4 regions of the Terrabacter lapilli genome follow, and region 1 is predicted to be linked to each of the others. Evidence: riboswitches for the same ligand, from Rfam matches in the RefSeq annotation. Region 1 holds a riboswitch; each other region holds the start of a gene.
What was found. A riboswitch is a leader RNA that binds a small molecule or an ion and turns the genes downstream of it on or off. The one in region 1 is predicted to bind cyclic di-AMP.
Positions count from the first base shown of each region.

Region 2: another riboswitch for cyclic di-AMP. It lies ahead of ABD241_RS10155 (CHAP domain-containing protein); the one in region 1 lies ahead of ABD241_RS20210 (C40 family peptidase).
Region 3: another riboswitch for cyclic di-AMP. It lies ahead of ABD241_RS13255 (transglycosylase family protein); the one in region 1 lies ahead of ABD241_RS20210 (C40 family peptidase).
Region 4: another riboswitch for cyclic di-AMP. It lies ahead of ABD241_RS18095 (C40 family peptidase); the one in region 1 lies ahead of ABD241_RS20210 (C40 family peptidase).

Region 1 covers NZ_BAAAPU010000012.1:61,532-65,398, reverse strand. The annotation lists gene ABD241_RS20225 (hypothetical protein) at 1-449, opposite strand, end outside; gene ABD241_RS20220 (MFS transporter) at 517-1,746, shown strand; gene ABD241_RS20215 (iron-dependent transcriptional repressor DtxR) at 1,800-2,495, shown strand; cyclic di-AMP (ydaO/yuaA leader) riboswitch at 2,646-2,811, shown strand; gene ABD241_RS20210 (C40 family peptidase) at 2,815-3,603, shown strand; gene ABD241_RS20205 (DsbA family oxidoreductase) at 3,701-3,867, shown strand, end outside.
Region 2 covers NZ_BAAAPU010000007.1:483,684-487,550, reverse strand. The annotation lists gene ABD241_RS10165 (alpha/beta hydrolase) at 1-272, shown strand, start outside; gene ABD241_RS10160 (iron chaperone) at 402-776, shown strand; cyclic di-AMP (ydaO/yuaA leader) riboswitch at 1,017-1,209, shown strand; gene ABD241_RS10155 (CHAP domain-containing protein) at 1,213-2,124, shown strand; gene ABD241_RS10150 (alkene reductase) at 2,345-3,415, shown strand; gene ABD241_RS10145 (GNAT family N-acetyltransferase) at 3,513-3,867, opposite strand, start outside.
Region 3 covers NZ_BAAAPU010000007.1:1,126,597-1,130,463, reverse strand. The annotation lists gene ABD241_RS13265 (tachylectin-related carbohydrate-binding protein) at 1-619, shown strand, start outside; tRNA gene ABD241_RS13260 (tRNA-Thr) at 819-891, opposite strand; gene ABD241_RS13255 (transglycosylase family protein) at 1,066-1,710, opposite strand; cyclic di-AMP (ydaO/yuaA leader) riboswitch at 1,761-1,933, opposite strand; gene ABD241_RS13250 (serine/threonine-protein kinase) at 2,307-3,867, opposite strand, start outside.
Region 4 covers NZ_BAAAPU010000011.1:115,729-119,595, forward strand. The annotation lists gene ABD241_RS18080 (acyl-CoA dehydrogenase) at 1-1,195, opposite strand, end outside; tRNA gene ABD241_RS18085 (tRNA-Gly) at 1,379-1,452, opposite strand; gene ABD241_RS18090 (FBP domain-containing protein) at 1,519-2,013, opposite strand; cyclic di-AMP (ydaO/yuaA leader) riboswitch at 2,405-2,567, shown strand; gene ABD241_RS18095 (C40 family peptidase) at 2,575-3,174, shown strand; tRNA gene ABD241_RS18100 (tRNA-Gly) at 3,261-3,331, opposite strand; gene ABD241_RS18105 (hypothetical protein) at 3,467-3,867, shown strand, end outside.

The DNA.
Region 1 (3,867 bases):
TGCGTCAGTGCGAGGAAGTGGTATGCCGGGAAGGCCAACGACACGACAGCCGCGAGCGCCAGCAGGACCCACGCGGTCACCCGGCGGCGGCCGTCGAGACCGTGCTGTGCAGCGGCGGCGAGGATGGCGTAGCCGAGCACGATCTCCGCGAGCCGCGCCGGCCCGGGCGCCATCCCGGAGACGAGGCGGCTGACGGCCACCGCCGCGACGAGGGCCGCGAGCAGGTAGAGGAAGGGCGGCGTCAGCAGGGAGGAGAAGCGGCCCACGACGTAGCGGATCTCGAGGAGGTTGTGCAGGACCCCGAAGAGGATCAGCCCCACGACCGCGGTCGCCATCGGCGCCACCGTCGAGACCAGCAGGGACGCGGCGACGGCGGCGAGCATCAGCAGCGTCACGGTGCGGGACCGCAGCACCGGGCTCGCCTCGCTCGTCACCTCGCCTCCAGCCACCCGCCCATGCTTTCGTCGGCCCACCGGGGCGGCCACCCGAGTAACCCGATCGTTAGGGTCCTGTGGCGTGACCGAGACTCGGGGGGAGAGCCCGCGCGGGCGGGACGCCGGCCTGCGCGCGATCGCGCTGTCGGCATACGGCCCGACGCTGCTCGGCTCGATGGGTGCGGGCGCCGTCACCCCGATCGTCGCGGTCTCGGCGCGCGAGCTCGGCGCCTCCGTCGGGGTGGCCGCCCTCCTCGTCGCCATGATGGGCGTGGGCCAGCTCCTCGGGGACCTGCCCTCGGGAGCGCTCGCCGCGCGCATCGGGGAGCGGCGCGCCCTTCTCATCGCGGCCGTGGTCGAGGCGGCCGGCATGCTGATCGCGGCCCTCGCCGGCGGCCTCGTCATGCTCTTCGCCGGCGTGCTCGTGGTGGGACTGGCCGGTTCCCTCTTCGGGCTGGCCCGGCAGGCCTACCTCACCGAGGCCGTTCCCGTCGCGATGCGGGCCCGCGCCCTGTCGACGCTGGGCGGCGTCAACCGCATCGGCTCCTTCGTCGGCCCGTTCATCGGCTCGCTCGTCATCGTGCGCTGGGGCACCGACTCGGCGTATGCCGTCGGCGGTGTCGCCAGCCTGGCGGCGTTCGTCCTCGTCCTCCTCGCACCCGACATCACGGCCGAGGCGCACCGGGTCGTCGGCCGGGGAGCCCCCCGTAGCGTGGCCTCCGTGCTGCTGCAGCACCGGCACGTGCTCCTCACCCTCGGCACCGGCGCGATGTGCGTCGCCGGCGCGCGGGCGATCCGCGAGGCACTGATCCCGCTCTGGGCCGAGTCGGTCGGCTTCTCGCCGGCGCAGACCTCACTCGTCTTCGGCGTCGCCGGGGCCATCGACATGGCGCTCTTCTACCCCTCGGGCTGGCTCATGGACCGCTACGGCAGGGTCGCGGCTGCGGTCCCGAGCATGGTCGTGCTCGGGCTCGGCATGGCGCTGCTGCCGCTCGCCACCAGCCTGGTCGCGGTGACGGCGGCGGCGACGGTGCTCGGGGTGGGCAACGGGCTCGGTGCCGGGCTGATCATGACGCTCGGTGCCGACGCGTCGCCGGCCGAGGGCCGGGCCCAGTTCCTCGGTGGCTGGCGGCTCTGTGCCGACCTGGGAAGGGCGGCGGGTCCGCTGGCGTTGTCCGGGCTGAGCGCCGTCATGTCCCTCGGCGCCTCCGCAGTCGTCCTCGGTGCGGGCGCCCTGGTCGGGGCGGGCTGGCTGCGCGTCTGGGTGCCACGCCACGACCCCACCCGAGCACCAGCGACGGGCGGCCGGTGACGCGGGCGCTGACGCGGGCGCTGACGACGACGCGACTCTGAGAGGGTATGACCGTGACAGACCTGATCGACACCACCGAGATGTACCTCCGCACGATCTTCGAGCTGGAGGAGGAGGGCATCGTGCCCCTCCGCGCCCGCATCGCCGAGCGTCTCGGCCACTCGGGCCCCACGGTGTCGCAGACGGTGGCCCGGATGGAGCGCGACGGCCTCGTGGCCGTGTCGGGCGACCGCCATCTCGAGCTGTCCGACCGTGGCCGGCTGCTGGCCACCCGGGTCATGCGCAAGCACCGCCTCGCGGAGCGGCTGCTCGTCGACGTCATCGGCCTCGAGTGGGAGTACGCCCACGACGAGGCCTGCCGCTGGGAGCACGTCATGTCGGAGAAGGTCGAGCGCAAGATCCTCGGCCTGATCGGCGACGGCCTCGAGTCCCCCTACGGCAACCCCATCCCGGGGCTGGCCGAGCTCGGCGTGCAGCAGGGGGAGGACTTCCTCGCCGGCCTGCGGACCCTGGCGGCCGTCGTCGGTGACGCCCCGTCCGTGGTGACCATCCGCCGCATCGGCGAGCCCGTCCAGGTCGACCCCGAGGCGCTCGCGCTGCTGACCAGTGCCGGCGTCGTGCCCGGGGCCCGGGTCGAGGTGGTCCGCGAGGGCGGCAGGGTGCTCGCGGTCCGTGAGGGAGGCGAGCCCTCCGACGGCGTCTCGCTGCCCGACGACGTGGCGGTCCACGTCTTCTGCCAGGCCGCCTGAGGCCTTCTTTACGCGTCCGCGGACAAGCCTTTGACGTGCCGCAACCCGGACGTGACAAGAATGGGGGAGTTGGGTACGGTTGGCCCCACTTGCTCTCCCCGTCGAGCAGGTGCCACGGGTCGGACCGCCTAGTCCTGCCATCGACCCGGGGCTCGGCACGAACCGCATGGCAGGAGCGGGGGAACCACGTTCTCCGGGCGTCGTGAGACGTCCTCGGGGTGAAGCCTTCCGTGGACCGAACTCGGTCCGAGCGAAGGCCGGGCAGCTACCTCCAGCCCGAACCCGACAGCTCACCTCGCCGGCGTCGAGAGGTCTAACAGTGGCTCAGAACGTTCCCGGGCGCCACCGCGCCCCCGGTCGATTCAGCGCGATCTCAGAGCTGAAGACGATCGCCAAGGAGTCTGCTCAGCCCGCCGTCAAGGGCGCAGCCATCGTGGCTGCCTCGGGTGGTCTCGTGGCCTCGTTCGCCGGCACGGCGAACGCCGCCGACGGCTCGAGCAGCGTCGTCGCGGCTCCGGCCGCCGTCGGGCCCGCAGCCGGCACGCTGACGGCAGGCAACGCGCTGTCGGCCATCGGCTACGCCAACCCCGCACTGAAGCAGGCCACGTCCCAGCCGGTCGTCATCGAGGACATCGCGGTCAAGGCCCGACGCGCCCAGCAGAAGGCTGCCGAGGAGGCTGCGGCCAAGGCTGCCGCCGACCGCCAGGCCGCCGCTGAGCGCGCCTCGCGCTCGACGCAGCGCGCCGCCCTCAACCCGGTGCCCGCCCCGGCTCCCAGCGCCTCGGGCATCGTGGGCATCGCCCAGTCGCTCTTCGGCATCCCCTACGTCTACGGCGGCACCACCCCGTCCGGCTTCGACTGCTCGGGCTTCACGTCCTACGTCTACCGGCAGGCCGGCATCTCGATCCCGCGCACGGCCTCCGCGCAGCAGGCGGCGGCGACTCCCGTCAGCAGCCCGAGCCCCGGCGACCTCGTGTTCTTCGGCTCGCCCGCCTACCACGTGGGCATCTACGTCAGCCCGGGCCGCATGATCGACGCCCAGCGCCCCGGCACCGTGACCGGCAACCACTCCATCTGGACGACGCCCTCCGGCTACGGCCGCTTCTGAGCGACCCCTCTCGCGCCACGCCCTGTGCCCCCACCGACTCCGGTGGGGGCACATCGCATTCCCCGGCGGGTGCGACGGTCCGTGGTTGACTGACGTGATGACGACAGTCCAGCCTGCCGCCGAGTCCACGACCCACATCGAGCTCCACCTCTGGAGCGACCTGGTCTGCCCCTACTCGTGGGTGGCCAAGCGCCGCGTCGAGGCGGCCATCGCCGCCTTCGAGCGCCCGCACGACGTGATGCTGCGCCTGCGCTCCTTCGAGCT
Region 2 (3,867 bases), on a different contig from region 1:
CGAACCTCTCGGGCCGCAACGTGCTCATCGTCCACGGCGACGAGGACCGGGTGGCCCGGCCGCGCAACTCCGCGTCGGTCGCACGCGACCTCGCCCGGACGGCCGACCACGTCGGCTACGTCACCGTGACGGGCGGCAAGCACGCGATGCTGCGCCGGCACGAGGTCTTCGACGGGCTGGCCGCCGACTTCACCGCCGCGACGCTGCTCGGCCGAGCGAGCGTCGGCGCCGTCGGTCGGGTGCTCGCCGGCGAGGAGTGGGTCGAGGTCTGAGCGGCCGCACGCGCACGGGCGCAGCACCCCTTCCACGGGGTGACCTTGCTTTTGCGGAGGTCCGTTTCGCGCAATACAGTCGGGAGTATCCCCTCCATGACCGGTCCGACACCGAAGTGAGGACCAGGATTGGCCCCTAGATTTGCGTCAGTCGATGACTACATCGCGTCCTACCCGGAGGAGACGCGGGCGCAGCTTGCCGGGGTGAGACGGGCCATCAAGAAGGTCGCGCCGCACGCTGCCGAGAAGATCAGCTACGGCATGGCCACCTTCACGGTCGACGGCAAGCCGCTCGTCTACTACGCCGGCTGGAAGAACCACGTGGGCCTCTACCCGGTGCCGACCGGGAGCCCGGAGTTCGAGGAGGCCATCGCGCCCTACCGGCGCGCGAAGGACACCGTGCGCTTCCCGGTCAGCCGGCCGGTCCCCCTCGAGCTGGTCGGTGAGATCGCCCGGCTGTGCCTCGCCCGCCGCGCCGACGTGTCCGAGAGCCCCAAGAGCTGACGTCCGGACGGGCCCGGCTACCCGCGGCCTCCACCTGGTGGGCGCGACTCCGGTGTGATCTGCGTCTCACCTTTTGCCCGTTGGGCGCTCATTCGAGCCGAAAACACGGACATACGGCGACAGAAGCGGCGCGGCTCCGTTACCGCGGCGTGACTTTTACCTTTCGACTCATCTAGTCTTCGGTGGTCCGTCCAACAGGTCGGGCTCTCGCGTGGTGGACCGCCTAGTCCTGTCACCACCTTGCGAGAAGAACCAAACCTTGTGACAGGAGCGGAGGAACCACACGTTTCTCCGGGCGTCCGGCGCAACGACTCCGGACGTCCTTGGGGTTAAGCCACGGCCCCCGCGCGACGAAGTCTCGTCCGTCGGGTCCGTGACCGGGCACCTTTCCGCCCGAACCCGACAGCTAACTTCGTAGGCGCGGAGAGGCACAGCCGTGATCAACGACACCACCCGTGGGCGCCACCGCGCGCCCGGACGCCACAACCCCCTGAGCGAGCTCAAGCTCCTCGCCCGCGAGTCGGCCCAGCCGGCCCTGAAGGCAGGCGCCCTCGTGGCCGCCACCGGCGGCCTCGTCGCCGGGTTCGCCAACCCCGCGAGCGCCGACTCCCTGTCCCCGGCCGCGGCCAAGGCCGCCGGCGCCAACGCGGCCGTCGCCCCGCAGGGCGCTCCGGCCGCCGTCGGCCCGGCCGCCGCCGCCGCCCCGGCCGCCTCGACGGCCCTGTCCAAGATCGGCTTCGCGCCGGCAGCGCAGCAGGCCACCGCCCAGCGCGTGGCCACGTCGAAGCCGCAGGTCATCCAGGACGTGCAGCTGCAGGCGCAGCGCGCCGCCGCGCAGGCTGCGGCCGCCAAGGCTGCCGCTGCCAAGGCTGCCGCCGAGCGCCAGGCCGCTGCCCAGCGCGCCTCGCGCGACCTGACCCGGAGCACGCTGACCAACAGCACCTCGACCACGAAGTCGGGCAGCAACGGCTACACCCCCGGCGCCTCGGCCGGCATGCGGGCCTCCCACAACTGGGCCACCGCCGGCCAGTGCACGTGGGGCGCCCTCAACCAGTGGTACCAGTCCGAGGGCTACTACCCCGGCGGCTGGACCGGCAACGCGATGGCCTGGGCCTCGGGCGCGCGCTCCGCGGGCTACACCGTGAGCAGCACCCCGCGTACGCGTTCGATCATCGTGATGCAGCCCGGTGTCGCCGGCTCCTCGAGCGTCGGCCACGTCGGCTGGGTCACGGCCGTCAACGGCAACCAGGTGACGATCATCGAGATGAACGCCACCGCCGGCCCGTACAACTACGACACGCGCACGGTCACCCTGAGCGGCGGCATGTCGTTCATCTACGCACCGTGAGCCGAGCAGCTCGCTGACGCGGCTGTCGGCAAGGGGAGGGTGCCTTCGGGCGCCCTCCCCTTCTGCATGTCCATCGGACGCTTCCTGCGACATGGCCCACACTGCGGGCAAACGGGAATGATCGGCCGGCCCTGCTCCTTGTCGCCTAGGTAGTTGAAGGCTCCACCGAACGGGTGGGCCTCGACGGATCCGACAGTCCCCCACCTTGAGGAGCAGGCCTGTGAGCACGGCTTTCGAGAGCATCCGCATCGGCCGCTGGGACCTCCCCCAGCGCTTCGTCATGGCACCGCTGACGCGCAACCGCGCCGGCGAGGGCCAGGCACCGACCGAGCTCAACGCCGAGTACTACGGCCAGCGCGCGAGCGCCGGTCTCATCATCACCGAGGGCACCCAGCCCAGCGCCGTCGGACAGGGCTACCTCGACACCCCCGGCATCCACTCCGACGAGCAGGTCGCCGGCTGGCGCCTCGTCGCCGACGCCGTGCACCAGGGCGGCGGGCACGTCGTCGTGCAGCTCATGCACGCCGGCCGCATCGCGCACCCCGACAACAAGGGCGGCCTCGAGAGCGTCGCCCCGAGCGCCATCGCCGCCCCCGGCGAGATCGTGACCGCCAAGGGCCAGCAGCCGTACGTCGTCCCGCGGGCGCTCGAGACCGAGGAGATCCCCGGGCTCGTCGCCGAGTACGTCCACGCCGCGCGCCAGGCGGTCGCCGCGGGTCTCGACGGCGTCGAGGTCCACGCCGCCAACGGCTACCTGCCGCACCAGTTCCTCGCCCCGTCGAGCAACCAGCGTACGGACGCCTACGGCGGCTCGCCGGAGAACCGGGCGCGCCTGACCGTCGAGATCACCAGGGCCGTGGCCGAGGCCATCGGCGCCGACCGCGTCGGCATCCGCATCTCGCCCGCCCACAACATCCAGGGCGTGCTCGAGGAGGACGAGGCCGACACCGCCGCGACCTACGAGGCGCTCGTCGAGGGCATCGCGCCGCTCGGCCTAGCCTACCTCAGCATCCTCGGCGACCCGGAGTCCGACATCGTGCGCGACCTGCGCAAGCGCTTCGGCGGTCCGGTCATCCTCAACTCGGGCTTCGGCTCGGTGACCCAGCTGGCCGACGTCGAGGACATCCTCGAGCGCGACCTCGGCGACCTCGTCGCCGTCGGGCGTGAGTTCCTCGCCAACCCGGACCTCGTGCGGCGCTGGCGCGAGGGCGCCCCGCTCAACGAGCCGAACCCGGACACCTTCTACGGCGGCGGCGCCGAGGGCTACACGGACTACCCCGCCCTCCCCTGAGCCCCGAACCCCGAGCCCGGCCACACGGCATACGACGTACGGCCGTGGTGACGGCGTGCCCACCCGACCCCGCGTCGGGTGGGCACTGCCGTATGCGTCAGCCGGGCTCGGGCGGGTCGCCCGGCCCTGCGAACGGCTGGCCCAGGGCCCGCTGCACCCACGTGACGTCGCGCGCGGCGCCGAACTTCCAGCCGATCCCGCGGTAGGTGCCGACGGGCTCGAAGCCCATCGCGGCGTGCAGCCGGCCGCTCGCCTCGTTGGGCTGGGTCATCCCCGCGGCCGCCATCCGGTACCCGCGGGCGGCGAGCCGGTCGAGCAACGCGGCATAGAGCAGGCGGCCGGCGCCGCGACCGTGACGGTCCGGCGAGAGGTAGACCGACACCTCGCACGACCAGCGGTAGGCGGCGCGCTCCTTGAACGGGCCGGCATACGTGTAGCCGCCGACCTCGCCG
Region 3 (3,867 bases), on a different contig from region 1:
CACAGGGGAGTTCCTGCCTTGGCTCTACACCGGGATCGATGGGCTCGCCCCGGTCCAGGTCATGGTCGCGCGCGCGGGCGGGGCGCAGCTCGTGGTCGGCGTGGTCACAGGCGGCGGCGACCTGCGCCTCGGCCGCTTCGAGGGCAGCACGCTGCACGGTTGGACGACCGAGGCAACCGGAGTTGCGACGACGCCGTCGCTGGTGGCGTACCCAGGAGGCCTGGACGGGGTCCTGGCCTATCGCGGCACCGACGGGGTGGTTCGGATCCGGACGCTCCCGCTCACCGCCGACGGCAGGAGCGGTCCGTGGCGCGAGCTGCCCGCGGGCACGGTCGGAGCGCCATCAGTGGCCATCACGAAATCCGGCCGGGTCATGGTCGTGTCGCGTGGCTCCTCCTCGGCCGTCATGGGTGCCCTCGAGACCGCCGCCTTCTCGGGCCAGTGGGGCTCGTGGACCGCTGCCCACGGAGTTGACCCGCAGTCACCGACGGACCCCGCCGTATCTGATCTCTTCAGATACGCCGGCGATCTCGAGAGCTGGGTGCCCGTCAGCGGCGGCACCTCACAGAACGGCCAGACGCATGTCCTCTGGGCGCCTTCGTCGCCGTACTTCGGCTGAGACCCACCTCAGAGCGGCGGACGAGTAGTCGTCCGCCGCTGAGGGCCTCGTCGGTCGGTGCCCTCTCCCTCAGCCAAGGAGCGTCGCGGAAGTAGGTCAGCGGCTCGCCCTCATCAGGCTCGACGGACCCAGGACAGTGGACGGGTTCGCCCCAGCCGGGCGGGAAGGGGAGCTTCAGGCATGTTTGTGCCGGTCAGAGAGCTGGCGAGGGGACTCGAACCCCTAACCACCTGTTTACAAGACAGGTGCGCTACCGATTGCGCCACGCCAGCGGGCCCGCGGCACAGCCCCGGGACGGGCGAAAGCGTAACCGAGCGCGGCGGCATACGCCCAAACGATCGCCCCACCCGAGCGTGGGGCCGAGGGAGGGCCGGACGCAGAAGGACGGCCCCGCGCAACCCAGGGGTTGGTCGCGCGAGGCCGTCCGGCTCAGTTCTACCAGTAACTCAGGGCAGGCGCAGAACCTGGCCGACGAAGATGAGGTTCGGGTTGGTGACCCGGGCCCCGTTCGCCTTCCAGAGGGCCTTCCACCCACCGGCCACGTGGTAGCGCTGGGCGAGCTCGCCCAGGGTGTCGCCGCTGCGAACGGTGATCGACGGGCCGGTCGCCGTGTTCCGGGCCGTGTTCCTCACCGTGGAGGTGCCGGCGTACGACTTCTTCTTGCTGACCGACTTCTTCGTGACCGTCGACTTCGTGGTCAGCGGGGCACGCTGCGTGGAACGCGAAGCGGTGATGTTGCTGGAGGTGGCGCCCCCGTTGGAGCGGCTCAGGCCGGCACGCACCGAGCAGACGGGCCAGGCGCCGGGGCCCTGCACGGCGAGGACGCGCTGCGCGACGGCGATCTGCGCCTCACGCGAGGCGTAGTCGGCGCGCGATGCGTAGGCGCCGCCGCCGAAGCCGAGCCAGGTGCTCTTCGTGAACTGCAGGCCGCCGTAGAAGCCGTTGCCGGTGTTGATGGCCCAGTTGCCGCCGGACTCGCACGCGGCGACCGCGTCCCAGACCGAGGATGCCTTGGCCGAACCCGCCGTGGCGAGGCCGCCGACGATGGTGGCCGCTCCGGCGATGCCGACTCCCGCAAGGCGCTGCTTCACAGAGATCTTCTTCGCCGCAGCATGTTTGGACAGGTACTGCATTGGTGGTGTTCCTTCCTGACGTGCGCCTGCGGGGTTAGCTGTCGGGTTGGGGCGTCAGGTGCCCTGTCGCGGAAGCGACTTCACCCCCAGGCCAGATGTCGTGCTCGTGCGTCGTTGCACGGGAACTCTCTGGCCACACTGGGTCCCCCGTCCTCGCCCGGCCCACCGGTGTGGGCTACATCCCTGGCTGGCGAGGCTCGGCGCGCTCAGGGATCGGATTCTTTGGGTGTCCATGTGAAGTTGTGGAGAGCGCACGGGTGGAGCCGGACGCGACGAAGCGGAGCAGGGACACATGTCGATTCCCCCATCCGGCCCGAAGGCCGGGGTGCCGCCGAGCACTGACGGTACGTGACGTTTCAACGCCGCACAACCCACGTCGAGACAATTTCGTGATCTGTTCGTGGCCCACAGTTGGGCAGCCGTGCGCTACACGCGCACACGAACCGCATGGTGTCCCCACGGCGGGCACACAGACGCCGTATGCGTCGGGCGCGGTCCCACGCGGTCGCGTCGGACCCACCGTGCGCCCTTGCAGGCTCAGCTGCGCGAGCCGGTCAGCGGCCGAACGGGCTGGCGCCGAACGGGTTCCACGAGAAGCTGGCGCCGTGCCTGAGCGCGACCAGCGCCGCGACGGCACCGAAGACGATGAGGACGCCCGAAACCACCTGCACCGCAAGGCCGGCCGGCACCAGTCGGCGGGCCATGGAGCGCGAGCCACGACGCAGCGAGGCACCGCCGGGGCCCCACCACAGCATGAGCAGGCCGATGGCGCCCCCGACGGCCAGCGTTGCGGGAGAGCCGGGCCCGAGGTCGGTCCCCTGGGTTCCGGCCAGCATCAAGGCCGTTGCGAAGACGCCGGCGAGCGCGACCGCGACCGGTAGGAGCAGCCCCACCACGGTGGCGACGGCTCCGACGACGAGGTGCCAGGGGCTGGAGACCACGGCGAAGGGCACGTCGCTGCGCCGACGCCCGAAGTCGTAGCGCCGGAGCACCAGCGCGGTCACCGAACGGTCGGTCGCTCGCGCCACGGCGGACAGGACCGCGATCGTCACGAGGGCCATGCCGGGCCACGCCATGAGGGCACCGACCCAGGCGACCGCTGCGGCTGCGAGCAGGCCGGTGCGCATGGGCATCCCGATCCGCGGGTCGCCCTCGCGCTGGACGGGCTCGTGGTCCTCCCAGTCCTCCTCGTCGTCCCACTGCCCCGGCTCGTCGGGGAGGTCGTCCCAGCCCCGGTCGCGGGCCGGTGGCGCGGGCGGGGGCACCCGCGGCCGCGAGGTGGGCGGCGCCCACCGCGCCGACTCGGGCGGCAGCGACGGGGCGACCCGGTCGATGGCCGGCTGGACGGCGGTGCGAGCCACCGGTGGCAGGACGGCGGTGCCGACCCCTTCGACGACCTGGGTCTCCCCCGGCGTGGCGGCGCCGCGGCCGTCGTCCCACAGCCCGCCCCGGGGCGTGGGGACGGTGGCGGCCTGTCCAGCGGCATAGAGCTCGAGGGCGGCGATGACCTCGTCGGCGTGCGGGCGCCGGCGCGGGTCCGGCGAGAGGGAGGCTCGCAGCAGCGGCACCAGGCGCGGGTCGACGCCGTCGAGGTCGACCGCCCCGGCACGGACCCGGGCCAGGACGGCGTCCATGCGGCCGCGCCCGAACGGCGGGCGGCCGGACGCGGCATACGTGATCGTCGCCGCCCAGCCCCACCAGTCGGTGGCGTCGGTGATGGCCGCGCCCTCGACGAGCTCGGGCGAGAGGTAGCCGGGGGTCCCCATGACAAGGCCCCCCACGGTGTGGCGCACGTCGTCCTGCAGGTGGGCGATGCCGAAGTCGATGAGCACCGGGTCGCCGTCCTCGAGCAGGACGTTGCCCGGCTTGATGTCGCGGTGCACGACCCCGCAGGCGTGGATGGAGCGAATGGCCTCGGCCACGCCGCACGCCAGACGCAGCAGGTCGGCGGGCGCGAGGGCGCCGTGCTCCTCGACCACCTCGTCGAGGGCGGGCCCCGGGACGTAGCGGGTCACGATGTAGGGGCGCGGCGCCATGACGTCGGCGTCGATGACGGTCGCGACCCGGGCGTCGCGGATGCGAGAGAGCGTGTCGACCTCGCGGGCCAGGCGCTGG
Region 4 (3,867 bases), on a different contig from region 1:
TGGCCAGCTCTGCGGGTGAGCCCTTCTCGAGCGGCGCCGCGGGGTTGCCCGCCTGCGCCTGGTTGACGGCGTCCTGCTGGCTGGCGGCGTAGATGACGAGCGCGCGCAGTCCCTCGGCGTACGCCTTCTGCAGCATGAGCGAGCGGCGCACGTCGGGGTGGTGCGTGATGGTCACGCGGGGTGCCGACTTGTCGGTCATCTGGGTCAGGTCGGCGCCCTGGACACGCTCCTTGGCGTACTCGAGGGCGTTGAGGTAGCCGGTCGACAGCGTGGCAATCGCCTTGGTGCCCACGAACATCCGCGCGTTCTCGATGACCTTGAACATCTGCGCGATGCCGTCGTGGACGTCGCCCAGGAGGGTGCCGACCGCGGGCTCGTGCTCCCCGAAGGTGACCTCGCAGGTCGTGGAGACCTTGAGGCCCATCTTGTGCTCCACGTTGGTGACGTGGGCGCCGTTGCGCGCGCCCAGCTCACCGGTCTCGAGGTCGACGTGGTACTTCGGGACGATGAAGAGGGACAGGCCCTTCGTGCCGGGGCCGGCGCCCTCAGGTCGCGCGAGCACGAAGTGCACGACGTTGTCGACCAGGTCGCTCTCGGCGGAGGTGATGAAGCGCTTGACTCCGGTGATGTGCCACGTGCCGTCGGGCTGCTGGACGGCCTTGGTGCGGCCGGCGCCGACGTCGGAGCCCGCGTCGGGCTCGGTGAGGACCATCGTCGTGTGCCAGGCCTTGTCGACGATGTGCTTGGCCAGCTTCTTCTGGTCGTCGTTGCCGAGGTGCCAGAGCAGGTTGGCGAAGGAGTAACTCGCCGTGAACATGTGGACGGCCGGGTTGGCGCCGCAGACCATCTCGGCGACGGACCAGCGCAGCGACGCGGGGACGACCATGCCCCCGAGCTCGGCGGGCACGTCGAGGTTGCCCCAGTCGCCGTCGACGTAGGCCTTGAACGAGCGCTTGAACGACTCGGGCATCGTCACGGTCTGGGTGGCCGCGTCGTAGACGGGTGGGTGGCGGTCGCTGTCGAGGAGGCTGTCGGCCAGCTCGTTCTCGGCGAGGCGCGAGACCTCGTGCAGGATGTCCTTCGCGGCGTCGACGTCGACGTCGGCGTAGATGCCCTGCCCCAGGACCTCCTGGCGGTCGAAGACCTCGAAGAGGTTGAACTCGAGGTCGCGCACGTTGCTCTTGTAGTGGCCCATTCGGGGGACCCTCCGCGTTCTGTCGCTCGTCGTGCGTCCGCGCCGTCGCCGGCGGGCGCGCGAAGTTACTGGCCGGTTACCTTCATGATGCTACCCACCAGTAACGAACGCAAGGGGTCTCAGACACGGCACAGGCGAGCGCGTGCAAGCGAAAGGGCCCGGTCGGTGACCGGGCCCTTCGACTGGAGCAGGCGGCACGAATTGCACGTACGTCTTCCTTCTGGAAGAAGGCTGTTCTGCTACTGAACTACGCCTGCGAGGCGTCGCCTACCGTAGCAACAGCCGGGCCGCCCGCCAAACCCGACCCGCCCGCAGGCCAGCGCCTACGACCCGTCGCGGACCCGGCGGGCGAAGGCCGACGAGCGGGCCCGCAGCTCCTCGACCCGGCGCTCCACGAGCGCCACCGGGTCGAGGCCGCCCTCCATGCTGCTCGGCAGCCGCCGGGCGTGCGCGGAGCAGCTGAAGTCGGTGTGCACGAGCGTGCCGAGGCTGTTGCCCTCCCGACCCGCCGCGCCGGCGCGCCGGGCCGTGAAGAGGGCGACGTCGCTCGTCGCCACGACGTCCTCGCACCAGGCGCACATGGCGCTGGCCTTCCGAGTCCGCTCGGAGGCCCGCAGGAGGAAGCCGACGGGCTCGTCGTCGACGGGCACGACGGCATACGCACGTTGTGCGTTGCTCCGGTCGGTCCAGCCGAGGTAGTCGAGCGTCTCCCAGCGGTCACCGAGCCGCTCGAGGTCGGGCAGGCTCGCGTGCTTCGCCTCACGCCGGCTGGCGTTCACGAAGGACGCGCGGATCTCTTGCTCTGTCAGGGGTTTCACGGTCGTGCTCCTCATCGGTTCAGGGCATGACCGGATGGCCGGTCAGCCGGGGTGGTGGTGGGTCGCGCTGCCTGTCGCTCTGCGGGCCATGGCGGCCACCACCCTCTCCGGACCCGTTCCCGGGCCCACCACGCTGACGAGCTCGCCGCGCCCTGCGCGCGGCGGCGTCCATCCTGCGGGCTGCGGAGGGGTCGGGTCCACCCCTTTTTCGGTGCGTCTGTCGGCTACGCGTATGCCGTTCGCGACGCAAGCGGCCGAGGGCTGCCCGGGTTGGGCACTGTTTGTCCCGGCAACATCTGCCGATATCTGACGACGATCTATGGATCGGGCGCCGGCTCTGCCACCGTCGAAGTGCTCATCGGCCGGGGTCCTCCCCGGCCGGCCCGCGGCACGCCGAGTCCTGTCCGCCGTCGGGGCAGTCGTGCATCACGTGGACAGGATCGGGAGACCCACTTCCGGGCCGGCAAGGACCGGTCCTCGGGGTGAAGCCGCCATGCGCGGCCGGGCTACCTCCGCCCGAACCCGACAGCTCATCTCGAAGGCGTGGGAAGGAACCCGACCATGTCCGCCACTACCCCTGCACGCCCTGAACGCAGTCCCCGACGACTCCGATCGCTCGCCCTGACACCCCTGCTCGCCGCCGCCCTGCTCCTCGGACTGGGCGGCGCTCCTGTGTCCGGCACCGCCGCCTCGACGAGCCCGACCAGCTCGACCGGCTCGACCGGCTCGACCGGCTCCAAGGGCTCCCCGCCGGGAGCCGGCTCCGCATCCGCCGTCACGCTGGGCACCAGGCCGGTCTACGCGGCTCCCGTGCGCCTCCAGGGCCTCTGGCTGACGGCCGCGCAGGTCGGCAAGTGGTACCGCTGGGGCTCTGCCGGGCCCACGTACTTCGACTGCTCCGGCCTCGTCTACTACGTCTACAGCACGCGGCTGCACCGCTACCTGCCGCGAACCGCCAACGCCCAGCGCCTCGCGACCATCCCGATCTCCAAGTCCTACGTCCTCCCCGGTGACCTGATCTTCTTCATGTCGAACGGGTGGGCCTACCACGTCGGCGTCTACGCCGGCTACGGCAAGGTCTGGCACGCGCCGCGTCCCGGCCAGCGGGTCCAGCTCTCGACGCTCTGGACCAGCGCCTGGGTCGCCGGTCGCGTCCGCTGACGACGCACACCCACGTCGCTCACGAACGACGAAGCCGCAGACCCTGCTGAGGGCCTGCGGCTTCGTGTTCCACCAGGTGTGATGTGAGCGAGCGACGGGAATCGAACCCGCGTATCCAGCTTGGGAAGCTGGCGCTCTACCATTGAGCTACGCTCGCCGGGCCGCCGACCGGACCCCCATGAGGGGTACGTGCAAGGCGGCACGCGGCGTCAGTGTAGCCGACGCCGCGACCGTGCAATGACCGCGACCCCGGGGGCCTCCGACCGTCATGGATCTCGCCAAGCAGACCGCCTTGATCGACCACGTCCGCGAACGCGGGGGAGCCAGGGCCCAGGTGGCTGTGACCCTCGAGCAGTTCTTCGACGGCAACGACTGCGAGTGGTGCATCGCCCCCAACCGGCCGGACGACCTGACCCTCGAGACGGTGCGCACGGTCCTCTTCGAGCTGCGTGACCACCCCGAGGTCGACGACGTGCGGGTCGAGCTGGACGTGCTGGAGTTCGCCGAGTTCCCCGATGACGAATGGCCCTACGCCAGTGGGGTCGCCGTCATCACGACGCTCCAGCCGGAGGAGGTCGACGCGCTCACGGCCGCCGCCGACACCGAGCCGAGCGGCGGGCCGGCGGCCGGTGCGGAGTGGCTGGTCGACGCGCCGGCCGTGCCGGACGGCCACCACTACGTCGGGGTCTGGTG